DNA from 4 places in the Nocardiopsis valliformis DSM 45023 genome. Region 4 is predicted to be linked to each of the others. Evidence: riboswitches for the same ligand, from Rfam matches in the RefSeq annotation. Region 4 holds a riboswitch; each other region holds the start of a gene.

The links. Region 4 has a riboswitch for thiamine pyrophosphate ahead of tenA (thiaminase II). Riboswitches for the same ligand answer to the same signal wherever they lie in the genome.
Region 1: another riboswitch for thiamine pyrophosphate. It lies ahead of D457_RS0116180 (FAD-dependent oxidoreductase); the one in region 4 lies ahead of tenA (thiaminase II).
Region 2: another riboswitch for thiamine pyrophosphate. It lies ahead of thiD (bifunctional hydroxymethylpyrimidine kinase/phosphomethylpyrimidine kinase); the one in region 4 lies ahead of tenA (thiaminase II).
Region 3: another riboswitch for thiamine pyrophosphate. It lies ahead of D457_RS0111300 (ECF transporter S component); the one in region 4 lies ahead of tenA (thiaminase II).

The regions. Positions count from the first base shown of each region.
Region 1 covers NZ_ANAZ01000014.1:211,148-213,341, forward strand. Annotated here, with positions in the region: gene D457_RS0116180 (FAD-dependent oxidoreductase) at 1-1,184, opposite strand, end outside; TPP riboswitch at 1,183-1,293, opposite strand; gene D457_RS0116185 (Rv2175c family DNA-binding protein) at 1,414-1,773, shown strand; gene thiE (thiamine phosphate synthase) at 1,855-2,194, shown strand, end outside.
Region 2 covers NZ_ANAZ01000004.1:9,805-11,998, reverse strand. Annotated here, with positions in the region: gene D457_RS0104750 (DUF368 domain-containing protein) at 81-1,007, shown strand; TPP riboswitch at 1,087-1,187, shown strand; gene thiD (bifunctional hydroxymethylpyrimidine kinase/phosphomethylpyrimidine kinase) at 1,176-1,979, shown strand; gene D457_RS0104740 (alanine/glycine:cation symporter family protein) at 2,173-2,194, opposite strand, start outside.
Region 3 covers NZ_ANAZ01000010.1:121,698-123,891, reverse strand. Annotated here, with positions in the region: gene D457_RS32345 (ABC transporter ATP-binding protein) at 1-543, opposite strand, end outside; gene D457_RS0111300 (ECF transporter S component) at 547-1,191, opposite strand; TPP riboswitch at 1,274-1,381, opposite strand; gene D457_RS0111295 (glycoside hydrolase family 19 protein) at 1,489-2,194, opposite strand, start outside.
Region 4 covers NZ_ANAZ01000040.1:1,112-3,305, forward strand. Annotated here, with positions in the region: partial or broken gene D457_RS0126875 (NADPH-dependent F420 reductase) at 1-394, opposite strand, end outside; TPP riboswitch at 1,165-1,266, shown strand; gene tenA (thiaminase II) at 1,256-1,909, shown strand; gene D457_RS0126885 (NAD(P)/FAD-dependent oxidoreductase) at 1,989-2,194, shown strand, end outside.

The DNA of each region.
Region 1 (2,194 bases), on a different contig from region 4:
GGAAGCGCGCCGGTGACCAGGGCCTCGGCCATGACCTCGCCGGTCACCGGGGCGAGCAGCACCCCGTGCCGGAAGTGCCCGGCGGCCAGGTGCAGGCCGGGAACCCGGGTGGGCCCCAGCAGGGGTTCGTTGTCGGGCGAGCCCGGCCGCAGCCCCACACAGGTCTCGGTGATCTCCAGCTCGCTCACCCCCGGGACGAGTTCGCGCGCGTCCCGAAGGACCTGCCAGAGCCCGCCCACGGTCAGGGAGGTGTCGTGGCCCAGCTCTTCCTGGGTCGCGCCCACGATCACCTCGCCGTCGCCCCGGGGCACCAGGTACACCGGGAAGCCGCGGACCAGGCCGCGTACGGTGCGGTTGACCAGCGAGGGTTCCCCGGCCGGGACCCGAGCGCGCAGCAGCTGTCCCTTGACCGGGCGCAGCGGTGGCACCACCGGCTCGGGTACCTTGACGCGGTCGCCCCAGCAGCCCGCGGCCAGGACGACCTGATCGGCGGGGAGAATAAAAGGTACTGCGCCGTAGGCGTCCGTTGAGGGTGGTGGCGGGTCGGCCAGGCGCACGCCCAGCCGGGCGCCGTCGGGGCCGGGGGAGGTGACCTCCTCGGCGTGTCCGGCGATCTCGCGCACCCCCGCCTGCTCACCGGCCTGGGCCAGCGCCAGCAGCAGCCTGCGCGGGTCCACGGAGTGGTCCTCGGGGGCCAGTACCCCGCCGCGCACACCCGGGGCGAGTGTGGGCTCCAGGCGTCGGCACTCGCGGCTGGTGAGTCGTTCGGTGGCGATGCCCAGGCGCTGTTGGAGGGCGTGCAGGTCGGTCAGGACCGCCAGGTCGTCGCGGTCGAAGGCGACCAGCAGTGTCCCGGTGCGCCGGTGGCCGACGTCGACACCGCTGGCTTCCTGGAGTTCGGTGACGAAGTCGTCGTACAGGCGTGCGGAGCGCACGCCGAACTCCATCAGCTCCTCCTCCCCGAACACCGCTTCGGTGGCGGGGGTGAGCATGCCAGCCGCGACGGTCGAGGAGGCGCGGGCGTCGGAGGGCTCGGTGACCGGGTCGGGTTCGACCAGGGTGACGGCCAGGCTGCGCTGTGCGGCCCGCCAGGCGGTGACCCGCCCGATGACTCCGCCGCCGATCACCACGACGGTATTGGTAGGACGAATCTGTTCGTGAGAAGGAACTTCGAAGGTGCGCATGGCGCCGTATTCCACTCCCTTCGCCGGCATGACCCGGATCAGGTTCGTGCGGTCGGAAGCGGTGAGCCTCCCTCTCAGCCGGGTCCACCCGGCTCCCGCGGGACGTGTCTGTTCAGCCTCCATCCTAGGGGAGGACGTCCAGCGGGGAGTGGTGGGGATCTCCGAGACGGACGCCTCCCACGCCGCCCGATGGTCTCCGGGAAGCGGCAGGGTGTGGCAGATTGGTGAGGTGACACAAAGCGATCGTGAACTCGACGAACTCGTCGGCGAATGGCTGACCCTGCGCGAGGCGGCCAGGCCGCTGGGCGTGAGCCCCAACCGGATCAAGACCTACATCCGTGAGAACCGCCTGATGGGCGTGGTCCGCGCCGGTGAGCTCTCCATCCCCGCTGCCTTCCTGGACGGCGATGACCTGGTCAAGGGCCTGCCGGGCACCATTGTGCTGCTCACCGACGCCGGTTTCTCCACCGAGGAGGCCCTGCGCTGGCTGTTCACCCCGGACGACACCCTGCCGGGCACGCCGATCCAGGCCATGCGCGAGAACCGGGGCACCGAGGTGCGCCGCCGGGCCCAGAGTATGGCTTTCTAGTCGTACGGAGCACGGCGTTCCAGCGACTTGCCGTGGAGACTGCCCTAGGCCGCTGGTGCTCCAGGGCCTAGGGTGGATGGTGTGAGGACCAGCCACGGAACCAGCCTGCGCAAGCGCCTGGACACATCCCTTCTGTACCTGTGCACCGACGCCCGGACCGAGCGCGGTGATCTCGCGGAGTTCGCGGACGCCGCCCTGGCTGGGGGAGTGGACATCATCCAGCTCCGGGACAAGGGCCTGGAGGCCCGCCAGGAGCTGGCCGCGCTCGAGACCATGCGGGAGGCGTGCGAGCGCTACGGGGCCATGCTCGCGGTCAACGACCGCGCCGACATCGCCCGCGCGGTGCGCGCCGACGTCCTGCACCTGGGCCAGCGCGACCTGCCGGTGCCGATGGCCCGCGACATCGTCGGCGCCGATCCGG
Region 2 (2,194 bases), on a different contig from region 4:
GTGGAAACGGGACCGGCGGCCCCATCAGGACGGAGGACGGCGCCCTCTCCCGGGGCTCCCCCGGGGCCGCGCCCGACAACATGGCCAAGTCAGTAGGCTCCTACATCTTCAACGCGGTGCGCGGCGGGGCCGTCGGCACCTCCGAGGCGCTGCCCGGTATCAGCGGCGGCACGGTCGCTCTGATCGTCGGCCTCTACGACAAGCTCATCGGCGGCGCGGGCCACGTGGTCAGCGGGATCAAGCGCTACGTCACCGACGTACCACGGGGTCGCGGCAAGGACCGGGCCATGGAGCAGTTCCGCCAGGTGGACTGGCCGGTTCTGGTCCCCGCGCTCATCGGTATGGCCGTGGCCCTGGTGATGGCGCTCCTGCTCATCGCTCCGCTGGTCGAGGAGTACACCCAGTACGCCTACGCCGTCTTCTTCGGCCTCGTACTCGCCTGCCTGTGGATCCCCTACACCGGTGCGGGGCGCACCTGGCGCGCGGGACACTACCTGCTGGCCCTGGCCTTCGCCGCCCTGACCTTCTTCCTCACCGGCCTTCCCGGCGCCGACCTGCCCACCCACCCGGCAGTGGTCTTCCTGGTGGCCTCGGTGGCCATCTGCGCCCTGGTCCTGCCTGGCATGTCGGGTTCCTTCATCCTGCTGACCGTCGGCCTGTACACGCCGACCAAGGACGCGGTAGCGAGCCTGGACTTCGTCTACCTGGGCACCTTCGCCCTCGGCATGATCACGGGCCTGGCCGTCTTCGTGAAGATCCTCCAGTACCTGCTGGAGAACTTCCACCACATGACCCTGGTGGTCCTCACCGGACTGATGGCGGGGTCCCTGCGTGCCCTGTGGCCCTGGCAGAACGAGGAGCGGGAAATCCTCGCGCCCACCGACGTACCGGTGACGGTGACCCTGATGGTGGTCGGCTTCGCCGTCGTCGTCGCCGCGATCGTGTGGGAGCGACGCAAGCGGCTCCAGAGCGAGGACGCGGCCGTGCCGCACAGCACCTCCGTCTAGGGAGGACGCTGCGACCCGGAAGACCGTCCGTTACAGTCGAAAACACCACAAACGAACACCGAGGCCGGGGCCGTGAGGCCCCGGCGGCGCGGGGTGCCGGAGAGAGTTCTCCCGGCTGAGAGCACACCCGTCGAACCTGCCCTAGTTCGTACTAGCGAAGGAACGCCAATGAGCGCGTACAACGTCGTGTCCATCGCCGGCAGCGACCCCAGCGGGGGCGCCGGCATCCAGGCCGACCTGAAGTCGTTCTCCGCGCACGGGGTCTTCGGGATGACCGTGGTGACGGCGTTGACCGCCCAGTCCACCCGCGGGGTCACCGGGGTGCACGGGGTTCCCGCCTCGTTCGTCACCGACCAGATGGACACCCTGTTCACCGACGCGACCGTGCACGCGGTCAAGGTGGGGATGCTGTCCACCTCCGAGGTCACCGAGGCGGTCGCGGCCGCCGTGGACCGCTACGAGCTGCCGAACGTGGTCGTGGACCCGGTGATGGTGGCCAAGAGCGGCGACCGGCTGCTACAGAGCTCAGCGATTGAGGCCCTGCGCACCGAGCTGGTGCCGCGCGCGGACCTGATCACCCCGAACCTGCCCGAGGCCGCCGACCTGCTCGGCACGGCCGAGGCCACCAGCCTCAAGGAGATGCGCGACCAGGCCGAACGCCTCCTGGAACTGGGCCCGCGCCGGGTCCTGTTGAAGGGCGGGCACCTGCCGGGCGAGGAGAGCGTGGACCTGCTGGTGGACGGGGAGTCGGAGCCGGTGGAGTTCCGCGCCGGGCGGGTGGACACCCGCAACACCCACGGCACCGGCTGCACCCTGTCCTCATCGATCGCCGCTCTGCTCCCACAGCGACCGGACACGGTCACCGCGGTGGCGGACGCCAAGGCCTACCTCACCGAGGCCCTGCGCCGCGCGGACGACATCGACGCGGGCGGCGGCCAGGGCCCTGTTCACCATTTCCACCTTTGGTGGTAAGGCGGATTCAACTGGTTGTCGCAACACCCCTTTCAGCCGTGATCTTGCTACCAGGGGCGATTTCGGCGCCTTGGGTTCCAGTGGCTCCGGGCTTCTGGTAGCAAGATCACCGGGGATAGGGGCAGAGAAAGGGGACCGGCCCGACCGGCCGGTCCCCCTCCTCATCCACCCCGTGAACGGACAGACGTGTGGCTTAACCTCGTACGTCGTCCATC
Region 3 (2,194 bases), on a different contig from region 4:
GTCCAGCAGCAGCAGGCGTGGCCGCATGGCCAGCGCCCCCGCGATGACCAGGCGCTGCTTCTCGCCGCCGGACAGGGCTCCGGTGGAGTGCCGGAGCCCGTAGGGGAAACCGACCTCGTCCAGGGACGCCTCGACCCGCGGCCAGATCAGCTCCGGGTCCACACCCAGGTTCTCCAGGCCGAAGGCGACGTCGTCCCCGGCCCGGGCCATCACGAGCTGGGTCTCGGGGTCCTGGCTGACCAGCCCGACCCCGCCCCGGCTCCGGTTCGCGGGCTCACCGTCCACTAGCAGCGAGCCCTCGTGATCGCCGCTGATGGCGGCGTCCTCACCGGTGAGCCCGGCCAGGGAGTGCAGCAGGGTGGACTTGCCCGCGCCCGAGGCGCCGAGCAGCAGCACCCGCTCCCCGGGTTCGATGGTCAGGTCCACCCCGCGCAGAGCGTGGGTGTCGCGGCCGGAGTGCTTCCAACCCCAGCCGGACAGCTCCACCCGCACTCCGCTCCCCGGGCTCGCGCTGCTCCCGCCGCGTGCGTTCGGTGCGGCCACGTGTCAGCCCTTGGCCGACGGGAAGGGGGCCAGTGCGCCGGACTTGGCCAGCGCGGTGGTGAGCAGGCGCGCGCCCACACCGGCGATGAGCGCGGCGCTGATCACCACGATCACCCCGTAGGTCAGCTGGTAGTGCAGCGGCCAGGTGACGTTGTAGACGATGTTGTCGCGCAGGGCCGGGGACAGACCGGCGACAGCGGCCGCGAGCACGGCCACGCCCATGTTCCAGCGCTTGTAGGCGAAGGCGAGGAAGACCAGCTCGGGCAGGATGCCCTGAAGGGCACCGTCCAGGATGACCTGCATGCCCCACTGGGTGCCCAGGACCGCGGAGACCGAGGCGGCCGCGATCGAGGTGAGCAGGGCGGCCCCGGGCTTGCGGATGATGAGGCCGCCGAGCACGCCCGAGATCAGCCACATGCCGTAGACGACGGCCTGCCCGGGCGGGAAGGCGACGAACAGCGGTGTGGTGACCGACCAGACGATGTTCCACAGCCAGAAGACGACGCCCACGGCGACGCCGATCACGGCGGCCACGACGATGTCTACGGTGCGCCAGCTCCGCAGTCCGGCCTGGACGCCCTGGACGAACCCGATCCGCTCGGTGCCGGTCTGTTCGGGGTCGGTCTCGCGACCGCTTTCGGTACTCATGCTGGTCAAGTCCCTTCGTCGGAGGTGACGAGGGCCCATGTGGCCAAGAGCGCCACCTGTGCGCACGGGGACGCGCGCACGATGACGGTTTCCTACGACTTCCTTCGCTGGCATGACCCAGATCAGGTGTGTAAGGGTCTGCGGCCGGGTGCCGCACTCTCAGCGCTCACGCGCTCCCCTGTCGGAATCACTCCATTATGAGGCAACAAGGAGGGCTGTGGGATGTTTTCAACCCACAGCCCTCCTTGTTCTTACTTGGAGGTTCCGCCCAGTGACGTGCGCGCGGGCGGCAGCGGGTCAGCAGCTCAGGTTCGATCCCGTGGTGGTGCCGAGGATCTGGGTGAACTGCGTGAACGTGTTGATGCGGCTCTGGACCTGACCGGGATTGCCGCCGTTGCACTCGATCGAGCCGTTGATGGAGCGGATCGTCTCGCCGAAGCCGTGGCCGTCGACGATGGCGGTGTGCCCCGACATCGTCCCGGCGCCGGACTGGGTGTTCCAGAACCAGAGACCGGTCCGCCAGGCGATGGCCGAGTCCTGCTCGACCAGGTAGGGGTTGTTCAGCAGGTCGACGCCGAGGGCGTCACCGGCGGCCTTGTAGTTGTAGTTCCAGCTCAGCTGGATCGGGCCCTTGCCGTAGTAGGCGTCCTGGCCGGCCGGACAGCCGAAGGGCTGGCTCCAGTCGCAGTAGTGCGGGTAGTTGTCCTCGTTGATCTCCCTGATGTACACCAGCCCGCCGGTCTCGTGGCTGACGTTGGCCAGGAACGCGGCGGCCTCACGCCGCTGCACCTCGACGCTGCCGGTATTGGTGAAGCCCGGGTAGGAGCTCAGGGCGTCGACGAGTCCGCTGTACGTGTAGAAGGGGTTCCGGTGCGGGAACATCTGGTTGAACTGGGCCTCGCTGACGAGGAAGTCGCTCGGCCCCGGCTGCTCGCCGCCTCCGTCGGTGCCGCAGGGGCCCTGGTCGGCCCAGACGTCCGAGGCGCCGGGGCGCTCGTTCCGC
Region 4 (2,194 bases):
TGATGTTGTTGAAGGCCTTGACCAGCAGGGCGCCGGGCAGGAGCCGCTGGGCGAGTTCGGTCGTGGTCATCTCCTCGGAGTCGAGTTCGGCGATGCGACCGTCGCGGAAGGGATAGTAGTTGCCGGTGTCCAGCACCGTCCGCCCGCGCAGCAGTCCTTCGGGTAGAGCGCTGTAGGCGGTCAGCGGGATGCTGAGCACGGTCGCCTCCCCCGCACGGGCGGCCTCCTCCACGGTGGCGGCGGTGGCGTGCTGCCCCAGCTCTTCGACCAGACCGGTCAGGCTCTGCGGACCCCGTGAGTTGGCGATCACCACGTCGATGTCCGCCGCGACCGCCAGCCGCGCGATCGCGGTTCCGATGTTCCCGCTTCCGATAATCCCCAGAGACGACATCGTCTGCTCCTCTTCCTCGTGGTGGCCGTCCGGCGTCCGTGCGCACGTTGGCGCACGGAGCGCCTGGCCACGTTAGAACCTGACACCCGTGTCAGGGGCAAATCAGCGGTGGGTGAGGCGTGTCCGAAAGGAAGCAGGTGACCATGGACTTCTGGAAACACACGGACCGGGCGGCCGCGGCACACTTACGACCTCTCTCAGGATCTGGCGGGCGAGCTCGCCTCCCTCACCGACCAACTGGCTTCGACCACCGGCCTGGGTGCGTCCACTCGCGACAAGTACCGGCACAGCGCCGCCGCCTTCCTCATCTTGGCTGGCCCAGGCCCGCGGGGACGGCGCCGTGGACGGGGTCCCCTCACTGACCCGGCCGCGCGGAAGTTACGCGAGGCCCTTTGGTCGTGCTGGTTACCGCGAGCAGAAGCGGCTCTTGCGAACGATTCATGTTCGGGACGGGCAGCGAAAAAGAGCTGACCGATTGTCGGACTCTCATCATGACCGCGCCGGAACAGATGATCCGCTGCTGGTCAAAGACCTTTCTCAGATCAAGTCCCATGACGCTGGACACCCGCGCCTGCGGGGATAGTCCCCTGGTGACCGGGGTGGTCCGGCAGGTGCTGCCCGTCTCCGCGTCTGCGGGGGTAGTCCGGCATCGACGCCCTCGACCGGCCCGGGGTGGTCCTCGTCCCTGCGCCTGCGGGGTAGTCCCTGGGGCCGGGGGGGGGAGGCCGGACTCGCCCCGAACTCCTTGCGCCGGAGCGGAGCCGGTAGGGTCCGGCGCAGGCACGGGGTGCCCCGGCGAACGGCCGGGGCTGAGATCACACCCGTCGAACCTGCTCTGGATCGTGCTAGCGAAGGGATCGCCTGATGACTGGTTTCTGTGCCCGGGTATGGGAGGAGACCGCGTCGACACGAGACGCCATTGATGTCCTGCCGTTCGTCCAAGGGATCGGGGACGGGAGTCTGAGCCGGGAACGGTTCGACTACTACATGATCCAGGACGCCCTCTACCTGCGCGGATACGCGCGCGCTCTGGCCTCGGCGGCGGCCAAGGCCGAGACCAGCGACGAGATCGCGTTCTTCGCCAAGGCGGCGCACGGCGCGATCATGGTGGAGAGTTCGCTGCACGAGGGCAGCGTGGGCAGTATCGGGGAGGACGTTCGGCCCTCACCGACCTGCACCGCCTACACCTCCTACGTGCTCTCGATCGCGCACACCCAGGGCTACCCCGAACTGGTGGCCGGGGTGCTGCCCTGCTTCTGGGTCTACACCGACGTCGGGGAGCGGCTCATGGCCAAGGCCGGGGACCTCGCCGAGCACCCCTACGGCGAGTGGATCGCCACCTACGGCGACGAGGAGTTCGCCAGGTCCACCGAACAGGTCAAGGCGATCGCCGACCGGCTCGCCGAGGGTGCGGGTGAGGCGACGGTGGCGCGGATGCGCGAGGCGTTCGTGCGGGCCACGAACTACGAGTGGATGTTCTGGGACGCCGCCTGGCGCCGGGAGGCCTGGCCGCGATGACCGGGGGCGGCGCCGGCCGACCCTCGGTGCCCGGGCGATTCGGCCCGGCGGGCGGGAACCGCTTGCGTAGGCTGGTGCGATGACCGAGCTACCGCGCAACTGTGACGTCGTGATCGTGGGGGCGGGGCCGGCCGGCCTGGTGGCGGCGGCCGACCTCGCGGGCGCGGGGCTGGACGTGGCTGTCCTGGAGGCTGAGGACAGAGTGGGCGGCCGGGTCGGCGGCACCGTGGCGGACGGCTATGTCCTGGACCGCGGATTCCAGGTCCTCAACACCGGCTATCCCGC